4 regions of the Bradyrhizobium sp. CCGE-LA001 genome follow, and region 3 is predicted to be linked to each of the others. Evidence: predicted binding sites of a transcription regulator. Region 3 holds the regulator's gene; each other region holds the start of a gene.

Region 1 (2,199 bases), 2.2 Mb from region 3:
GCGGCCACAGCACGACATTGTCGAAGCCGCGCTCCGTCAGCTCGCGGGCGAGCGCGGGCGTTGCCGCCATCACGGCCCGGCTGGGACTGTGGAAGCGGCGCAGCGCCCGCCAGATCAGCGAGCCCGGCACCGGCACGCGGGCGCGGACATATTCGGGAAAGCGGGTGTGGAAGCTGGTCGTGAACGGCAGCTTGCGCTGGCGGCAATAGCGGCGGACCATCAGGCCGATCGGACCTTCCGTCGCGATGTGGATGCTGTCCGGGCGCGCTTCCTCGATCAGCTTCGCGATGCGCGCCGGGCGCGGCATGGCGAGGCGGACGTCGCGATAGCTCGGCATCGCGAAGGTGCGGAACGATTGCGGCGTCAGGAACGCGAACTCGACGCCTAGGCTCTTGCCGGCGTCGGCGAGCTTGGTCAGCGTCCGAACCACACCGTTGACTTGCGGGTGCCAGGCGTCGGTCGCGACCAGGATGCGCATCAGGCGGCTCTCGTCACGCAGCTCTTGCCGCGACCTGCGGGACGGCTGCCGGCTTCTGAAGCTGGTCCGCCCAGGTGATGATCTCGAAATGGCCGTCGTCGTGCTCGACGAGAGCCGTGCAGCTCTCGACCCAGTCGCCGCAATTCATGTAGCGGATGCCGCCTTCGTCGCGGATCACGGCGTAGTGGATGTGGCCGCAGATCACGCCGTCGGCGTCGTGGCGCCGCGCCTCGGCGGCGAGCGCCTGCTCGAAAGCGCCGATATAGTTGACGGCGTTCTTCACCTTCTGCTTGGCCCATTGCGACAGCGACCAATAGGGCACGCCGAACAGGCGGCGGAAGAAGTTGACGAAGCGATTCATCTGGATCGCGAAGTCGTAGGCCCTGTCGCCGAGATGGGCGAGCCAGCGCGCGTTCTGCACCACGAGATCGAAGATATCGCCATGGATGACGAGATAGCGCTTACCGTCGGCGCCGGTATGGACGGTGTTCTCGACGACGTCGATGCCGCCGAAATGCGTGCCGTAATAATTGCGCAGGAATTCGTCGTGATTGCCGGGAATGTAGATGACCTTGGCGCCCTTGCGCGCCTTGCGCAGCAGCTTCTGGACGAGGTCGTTGTGCGATTGCGGCCAGTGCCAGCTCGATTTCAGCGCCCAGCCGTCGACGATGTCCCCGACGAGATAGATGGTGTCGGCGTCGTGGTAGCGCAGGAAGTCGAGCAGAAGATCGGCTTGGGAACCGCGGGCTCCGAGATGGACGTCGGAGATGAACAACGTGCGAAAGCGCCGCTCCGGGCTCTCGTCACTCACATCGTAACTTCCCATGCGCCAACCCGTAACAATGTCCCGTGACAGGGAGATGACCGATTGAACCCTTGAGGCACCCGCGGATACGAATCAAACCTCGCCTCGCCCTGCCCGCGAATATCAGTCGCATGCGACAATCAGGCGACATGGCGCCGCAGGGGCTGCCCGTATTGGTCCGAGCTCCCTTTTGAGACTGGCACTGCTGCCATCCTTCGAGACGCCCGCTTAAGGCGGGCCCCTCAGGATGAGGACTGAATGGGCGGCAGCAGTTTCGATGTGCCGTGCTGCTTGGCCTCATCGGGAGACCGCTGAGGCGGTCGTCTCGAAGGACGAGGCGTGCGTTCAGGCTTTACCCGCTTCAATAGAACTTGTGGAAATGATGGACCGGTCCGTGGCCGTGGCCGACGCTGAAGCGGTCGGCGGCCGCGATCGCCGCGGTGATCCAGGCCTTGGCGTTGCGCACGGCCTGCTCGAGCGCCTCGCCCTTGGCGAGGCCCGCCGCGATCGCCGATGACAGCGAGCAGCCCGTGCCATGGGTATTCCCGGTGGCGATGCGGGGCGCAGCGAGCGCGATCGTACTGTCGGCATCGATCAGATAGTCGGTGCTCTCCGCGCCCTCGCCGTGCCCGCCCTTGATCAGGACGGCACGGCAGCCGAGCGCCAGCAGCCGGCGCCCCTGGCTTTCGATTGCAGCCTCGCTCGCCGCCACGGGCTCGTCGAGCAGCGCGGCGGCCTCGGGCAGGTTCGGCGTGATCACCGAGGCCAGCGGAATCAGTCGCGTGCGCAACGCTTCGATCGCTTCGGCGGCGAGCAGCCGGTCGCCGGAGGTTGCCACCATCACGGGATCGAGCACCACGTGGCGCGGCGCCCAGCGCGATAATGCGCTCGCGATCGCCTCGATGCTGGCGACCTG
Region 2 (2,199 bases), 670 kb from region 3:
CTCGACGAGTGACGGTGTGTGACGTTCGACATGACAGCAATGACGGCTTCTCATCTGGTTTCGCGTTGGTCTGGTGCGCTCTGGTCGGGAGCTCTGGGCATCTGTGCCATCGTCGCCGTCATCCGCCCCGCCGAGGCTGAACCCCGCGCCGTCGTCGAATTATTTACCTCTCAGGGCTGCTCGTCCTGCCCGCCCGCCGACAAGATCATCGGCGATCTCTCCAAGGATCCCTCTGTGATCGCGCTGAGCATGCCGATCGACTATTGGGACTATCTCGGCTGGAAGGACACGCTGGCGGATTCGCGCTTCTCTGCACGGCAGCGTGCCTATTCGCGCATGCGCGGCGACCGTGAGGTCTACACGCCGCAGGTCGTGGTCAACGGCTCCACACATGTCATCGGCAGCGATCGCACCGGCATCGAGAATGCGATCGGCAAGACCGACAAGGGCGTGGGCGTGATGAGCGTGCCGGTGACGATGTCGCTCTCGGGCAAGCAGATCAACGTTTCGGTGGCCGCGAGCAAGGAGCCCGCGGTCTCCCACGGCGAGGTCTGGATCTGCTCGATCGCCAAGTCGGTGCCGATCACCATCACCCGCGGTGAGAATCGTGGACAGCAGGTCACCTATCACAATGTGGTGCGCAATCTGCTCAAGGTCGGTGACTGGACCGGCCGTCCGGAATCTTGGACGGTGCCCATCGAGAACCTCACGCGCGACGGCGTCGACGGCGCGGTGGTCTATATCCAGGACGGCAGCCGGGAGAAGCCGGGCCCAATGCTGGGCGCCGCGTACACGTCGCTGCACTGATTTTCAGAATTTCTCGTAGACTCCGCTCTCGACCCTCATGGTGAGCGCGCCCTTGCGCGCGTCTCGAACCATGGAAGGCCCCCGCTGCTGTAGCTCGGCCTTGATCCTTCGAGACGCCACGCAAATGCGCGGCCCTCAGACGGACGGCGCATCGGCAGAAACATCCCGACACAAACAAAAAAGGACCAACTTGCGTTGGCCCTCCTTGCCGTGCGTACAGACCCGATCCTGTTCGACCCCGGGGGGCTGGGGGCTGAGGAATCCGGAACCGAAAGGACCGGGTCAACGCACGTGAGTCTTTTCGCAACGCAGGGCGGCGGGCGCTTGGCGGAAAAGCGGCGACACTATGATTCCTGCTAACGATCCCGTGACGGTCGTCGCGACAGAGTTCCACTCCTGCGTGTGCCCGGATTTGCAGCCGATTCGATAGGTTGAACGAGGAGCCCCTTGCGGCCGGGAACGGTTGGCGCGATCATGCAATTGTCATGATCCCCTCGGGGTCCGGGACGGTTTCGGGGGACGCGGGTCATTGTGGTGAGATGAGGAGGCGCTTCCCATGAGTCTGATGTCGGAGGATGCCGATCCGAGCGAGCAGCGCGCGGCGGCGCGCCCCGCCGCTACGACTGCGCAGCCCAACCGGGTGACGTTCAACCGGCTGGAGCTGCATCGTATTCTCAATCTCTACGGCCGCATGGTCGCCGACGGCGAGTGGCGCGACTACGCCATCGACTTCCTGAAGGACCGCGCCGTGTTCTCGGTCTATCGCCGCGCCTCCGAGGTGCCGATCTATCGCATCGAGAAGGACCCGCGGCTCGCGCGCAAGCAGGGCATATACAGCGTGATCTCGGCGACGGGTCTGATCCTGCGCCGCGGTCATGAGCTCGAGCGCGTGCTGCTGGTGATCGACCGGAAGCTGGCGGTGGTCTGACGACCGTCTTGTAGCCCGGATGAGCGAGCGACATCCGGGAATCGTCTAGCACCGTTCCCGGGTATCGCTTCGCTCACCCGGGCTACGAGAATTACAGCGCCCTACTTCCCCGGCACCGTGGCCGCGCCCTCGCCGAGTTCGCGCTGCATCATCACCGTGTCGAGCCAGCGGCCGAATTTCAGGCCGACATTGGGATGCGTGCCGATCATCCTGAAGCCGCCCTTGGTGTGAAGGCCAATCGAGCCGGCATTGGCGGAATCACCGATCACCGCGATCATCTGGCGGAAGCCGCGCGCCTCGCATTCGACGATCAGCCGCTCCAAGAGCAGCGAGCCAACACCGCGGCGGTGGAAGGAGGGATCGAGATAGATCGAGTTCTCCACCGTGAAGCGATAGGCCGGCCGCGGCCGGTAGGCGCCGGCATAGGCATAACCGGCGACGCGGCCGTCGAGCATGGCGACGAA
Region 3 (2,199 bases):
ATTCCGTAGTCTTGCGGTGCCGATTTTGCGGGGTTTTCACCACGGAACATGTGGAAGCGAGTCGGCGGACTCTTGCGCGGGAGTCACGCCATATTGTAGCGTTTGGACTGTCAGATACGACATCTCGTGCAGCGGTTCTGATCCCAAGAGTCCTCATGTACCGGCGTAAACGTTCGGGCGCTCGTTGCGCGCCCGGCGAGCCTTAAGGGATTCTGGCGGCACGGGTTTTTTCAAGGCTTAGGCATTCGCTGCGAGGCCCCAGGATGGCGGCGCGCAGCGAGGGAAAGGGTGCAATGACGGTTTTGACCTGGTCCGATGATCGCGTCGAGCAGCTGAAAAAGCTCTGGGAGGCCGGACTTTCGGCCAGCCAGATCGCGGCTGAGCTCGGCAATGTGACCCGCAATGCCGTGATCGGCAAAGTGCACAGGCTCGGCCTGTCCGGCCGCGCCAAGAGTCCGTCTTCGGCCGCGCCCCGGCCGCGCAAGGCGCGTCCGGCGCAGCACATGATGCGGGTGACCCGTCCGATCTCACGCGGCAACACCGCGCTGGCGCAGGCCTTCGAGGTCGAGGTCGAGGCAGAGCCCGTCACCTACGACAACGTGGTGCCGATGAGCCAGCGGCTGTCGCTGCTGGAATTGAACGAGGCGACCTGCCACTGGCCGGTCGGCGATCCCTCGAGCCCGGATTTCTTCTTCTGCGGCGGCAAGGCGCTCTCCGGCCTGCCCTACTGCGCCCAGCACTCGCGCGTCGCCTATCAGCCCGCAGCGGATCGTCGGCGCGCGCCGGCCAAGCCGAGCACGCGGTGAGCGGGGTTTAACTGACTGCAAGGACAGCAGCCGTCGCGCGATGACGGCTCCAATTGCTCGGTGTCACCCCCGCGAACGCGGGGATCCATAACCTCAGGGCGCAAGTGTTGCGCGAGATGGTCACACCGAGTCGTCGCCCAACCACGTCTTGTGTTTATGGGTCCCGGGTTCGCGCTGCGCGCGCCCCGGGACGACAGTTGAGATTGTAGCCACAGCTGCCAGCGAACAAACTCAAAAACCTTACGTCTGCTCCGCCTTCGCAAACCGATCGTCGAGCGCATAGCCGGCACCGCGGACCGTGCGGATCGGGTCCTGCTCGCGGCCGAGATTGAGCAGCTTGCGCAGGCGGCCGATATGGACGTCGACGGTGCGTTCGTCGATGTAGATGTCGCGGCCCCAGACGCTGTCGAGCAGTTGCTCGCGCGAGAACACGCGGCCCGGATGCTCCAGGAAGAACTCCAGAAGGCGATACTCGGTCGGGCCGAGATCGATCGGCCGGCCCGAGCGCGCGACGCGGCGCTTGTCGCGGTCGAGCTCGATGTCGCCATAGGCCAGCACAGTGGCGAGCCGCTCCGGGCTTGCCCGCCGCAGAAGGCCCTTCACCCGCGCCAGCAGCTCCGGCACCGAGAACGGCTTGACGATGTAATCGTCGGCGCCGGTCGCAAGACCCCGCACCCGCTCGCTCTCCTCGCCGCGCGCGGTGAGCATGATGATCGGCAGCTGCTTGGTCTCGGGACGGGTGCGCAGACGCCGGCACAGCTCGATGCCTGACAGCCCCGGCAGCATCCAGTCGAGCACGATCAGATCGGGGATGTGTTCCTTGAGGCGAGTGTCGGCGTCGTCGCCGCGCATCACCGTCTCCACGTCATAGCCGTCGCCTTCGAGGTTGTAGCGCAGAAGCTCGGTGAGAGCTTCTTCGTCTTCAACCACCATAATGCGTGCGCCCATGTGGTCGTCGCTCCTTAAGTCGTCAGGTATTCGGGACCGTCGTGGCGAAGGTCGTCATGTCGCCCTTCGGCCGCTTGTCGGTCATCGCCTGACCCTCGATCATGTAGAACACGGTCTCGGCGATGTTGGTGGCGTGGTCGCCGATCCGCTCGATGTTCTTGGCGCAGAACATCAGGTGGATGCAGAACGAGATGTTGCGCGGATCCTCCATCATGTAGGTGAGGAGCTCGCGGAACAGCGAGGTGCAGATGGCGTCGACCTCCTCGTCGCCCTTCCACACCGCCATCGCCGCCGGCAGGTCATGCGCGGCATAGGCGTCCAGCACCGACTTGACCTGCTGCTGCACGAGGTCGGTCATGTGCTCGAGGCCGCGAAACAGCTTCAGCGGATGGAAGTCCGCATCCAGCGCGGCGACGCGTTTGCCCATGTTCTTGGCGAGGTCGCC
Region 4 (2,199 bases), 3.8 Mb from region 3:
TCAAGCTGAAGCCGGCGCGCCGGCACGGAGCAAAGCAAGCGTGGCAGGCCGCGTTCACCCCCGACAATTGGCGTTTTCGCTTCCGCACGCGGAAAGCCTCAGCCGGGACAATTTCCTGGAAGGCCCGGCCAACGCGGCCGGGCTGGGCCTGATCGACAGCTGGCCGGAATGGCCGAACCGGATCATGTGGCTGGCCGGACCCGAGGGAAGCGGCAAGAGCCACCTTGCCGCGATTTGGGCCGAAGAGGCCGGCGCCCGCTCGACCATCGCCAATGCGCTGACTGCTGCGGCTGTCCCGGGTGCGCTCGCCACCGGAGCGCTGGTGGTCGAGGACCTCAAGGCGAAGGCGTTCGACGAGCGCGCCCTTTTCCACCTGATGAATCTCGCCCGCGAGGACGGTGCCTACGTCCTCTTCACCGGGCGCGAGGTGCCGGCCTCGCTCGAGATCGAGCTGCGCGACCTGCGTTCGCGTCTGCGCGCCGTGCCTGTTGTCGCGCTGCTGCCGCCCGACGACCAGCTGTTCCGTGGCCTGATCGTCAAATTCTGCGCCGACCGGCAGCTCACCGTGGATGAGAGCGTGGTCGGCTATCTCGCCACCCGGCTGGAGCGATCGTCGGCGGCCGCCCGCCGGGCCGTGGAGCTGCTCGACAGCGAGGCCCTGCGGCTCGGCCGCCCAGTCACCCGGGCGCTGGCGGCTGAGCTGCTCCGCGACGCCTGACCGGCCTGCGCTGGGCCACCAAGGCCGCTTGACGCGGCGGAGCGGCGGAACATCAATGTCATCGAAACGTCATCGCTCTAACACATGCTCCGGCCGGTTTTGCGCATAAGTCGCAAAGTGAGGCGAACTGGATGGACCGACTTCTGATGGATTCCGCGCAAGCTGTTGAGACAAAAGAAAAAGCCCAGGAACCTGAGGGCCTGCCGGCGATCGCCTCCAGCCCCGAGCGATTCATCAACCGCGAGCTCTCCTGGCTGCATTTCAACCGCCGCGTCCTGGAGGAATCGGTCAATCCTAGCCACCCCCTGCTGGAACGGGTGCGATTCCTGTCGATTTCGGCGAATAACCTCGACGAATTCTTCATGGTCCGCGTCGCCGGCATCAAGGCCCAGGTGCGCGAGGGCATTGCTGAACGCAGCCCCGACGGCCTGACGCCCTCCGAACAGCTCGCTCTGATCAATCGCACCGTCTCCGAGCTTGCCTCCGACCAGCAGGCGATCTGGCGCGATCTGCGCGGCACGCTCGCCGAGGTCGGCATCGTGCTGGTCGAAGGCAAGGAGGTCACCAAGGCGGAACGGACCTGGATCGAGGATTATTTCCTCAACAACGTGTTCCCGCTGCTGACGCCACTCGCAATCGATCCGGCCCACCCTTTCCCGTTCATTCCGAGCCTCGGCTTCACCATCGCGCTCCAGCTCACCCGTGCCGCCGACGGCAGGCAGATGAACGCGCTGATCCGCATGCCCGGCAAGATCGACCGCTTCATCCGCCTGCCCGCCGAGGGCAAGGCCGTCCGGCTGATCTCGCTGGAGCAGGCGACCGCCCTGTTCATCAACCGCCTGTTCCCCGGCTACAATCTGCACGGCCAGGGTGCCTTCCGCATCATCCGCGACTCCGAGCTCGAAATCGAGGAAGAGGCGGAAGACCTCGTCCGCTTGTTCGAGACAGCACTGAAGCGGCGGCGCCGCGGGTCGGTGATCCGGCTCGAGATCGACGCCAAGATGCCGGAGGAGCTACGCAGCTTCGTCCAGCATGCCCTGTCGGCCGCCGACGACGAGGTATTCCTGGTCGACGGCGTGCAGGCGATGAACGAGCTCTCGCAACTGACGCGCCTCGACCGTCCAGACCTCGAATTCACGCCTTATGTGCCGCGTCACCCCGAGCGCGTGCGCGAGCATGGCGGCGACATCTTCGCCGCGATCCGGCAGAAGGACCTCGTCGTCCATCACCCCTACGAGTCCTTCGACGTGGTGGTGCAGTTCCTGCAACAGGCCGCGCGCGACCCCGACGTGGTCGCGATCAAGCAGACGCTCTATCGCACTTCCAACAATTCGCCGATCGTGCGCACGCTTGCGGAGGCCGCCGAAGCCGGCAAGTCCGTCACCGCGCTGATCGAGCTGAAGGCGCGCTTCGACGAAGAAGCCAACATCCGCTGGGCGCGCGACCTCGAACGTGCCGGCGTACAGGTCGTCTACGGCTTC

What was found. Region 3 encodes PhoB, which activates phosphate uptake and scavenging genes when phosphate is short. Its sites were predicted from a motif close to TGTCATNNANCTGTCAT; they were not measured.
Region 1: a site for PhoB is predicted at 1,328-1,344, ahead of BCCGELA001_RS25195 (UDP-2,3-diacylglucosamine diphosphatase). Genes of this name have one in related genera too.
Region 2: a site for PhoB is predicted at 1,278-1,294, ahead of BCCGELA001_RS01885 (DUF2794 domain-containing protein). Genes of this name have one in related genera too.
Region 4: a site for PhoB is predicted at 775-791, ahead of BCCGELA001_RS17230 (RNA degradosome polyphosphate kinase). Genes of this name have one in related genera too.

The regions. Positions count from the first base shown of each region.
Region 1 is NZ_CP013949.1:5,377,485-5,379,683, forward strand. Features, by position in the region: gene BCCGELA001_RS25190 (glycosyltransferase family 4 protein) at 1-478, opposite strand, end outside; gene BCCGELA001_RS25195 (UDP-2,3-diacylglucosamine diphosphatase) at 492-1,304, opposite strand; gene thiD (bifunctional hydroxymethylpyrimidine kinase/phosphomethylpyrimidine kinase) at 1,645-2,199, opposite strand, start outside.
Region 2 is NZ_CP013949.1:391,699-393,897, forward strand. Features, by position in the region: gene BCCGELA001_RS01880 (DUF1223 domain-containing protein) at 31-807, shown strand; gene BCCGELA001_RS01885 (DUF2794 domain-containing protein) at 1,364-1,735, shown strand; gene BCCGELA001_RS01890 (GNAT family N-acetyltransferase) at 1,837-2,199, opposite strand, start outside.
Region 3 is NZ_CP013949.1:7,551,117-7,553,315, forward strand. Features, by position in the region: gene BCCGELA001_RS34325 (GcrA family cell cycle regulator) at 294-806, shown strand; gene phoB (phosphate regulon transcriptional regulator PhoB) at 1,047-1,754, opposite strand; gene phoU (phosphate signaling complex protein PhoU) at 1,777-2,199, opposite strand, start outside.
Region 4 is NZ_CP013949.1:3,750,273-3,752,471, reverse strand. Features, by position in the region: gene BCCGELA001_RS17235 (DnaA ATPase domain-containing protein) at 41-718, shown strand; gene BCCGELA001_RS17230 (RNA degradosome polyphosphate kinase) at 865-2,199, shown strand, end outside.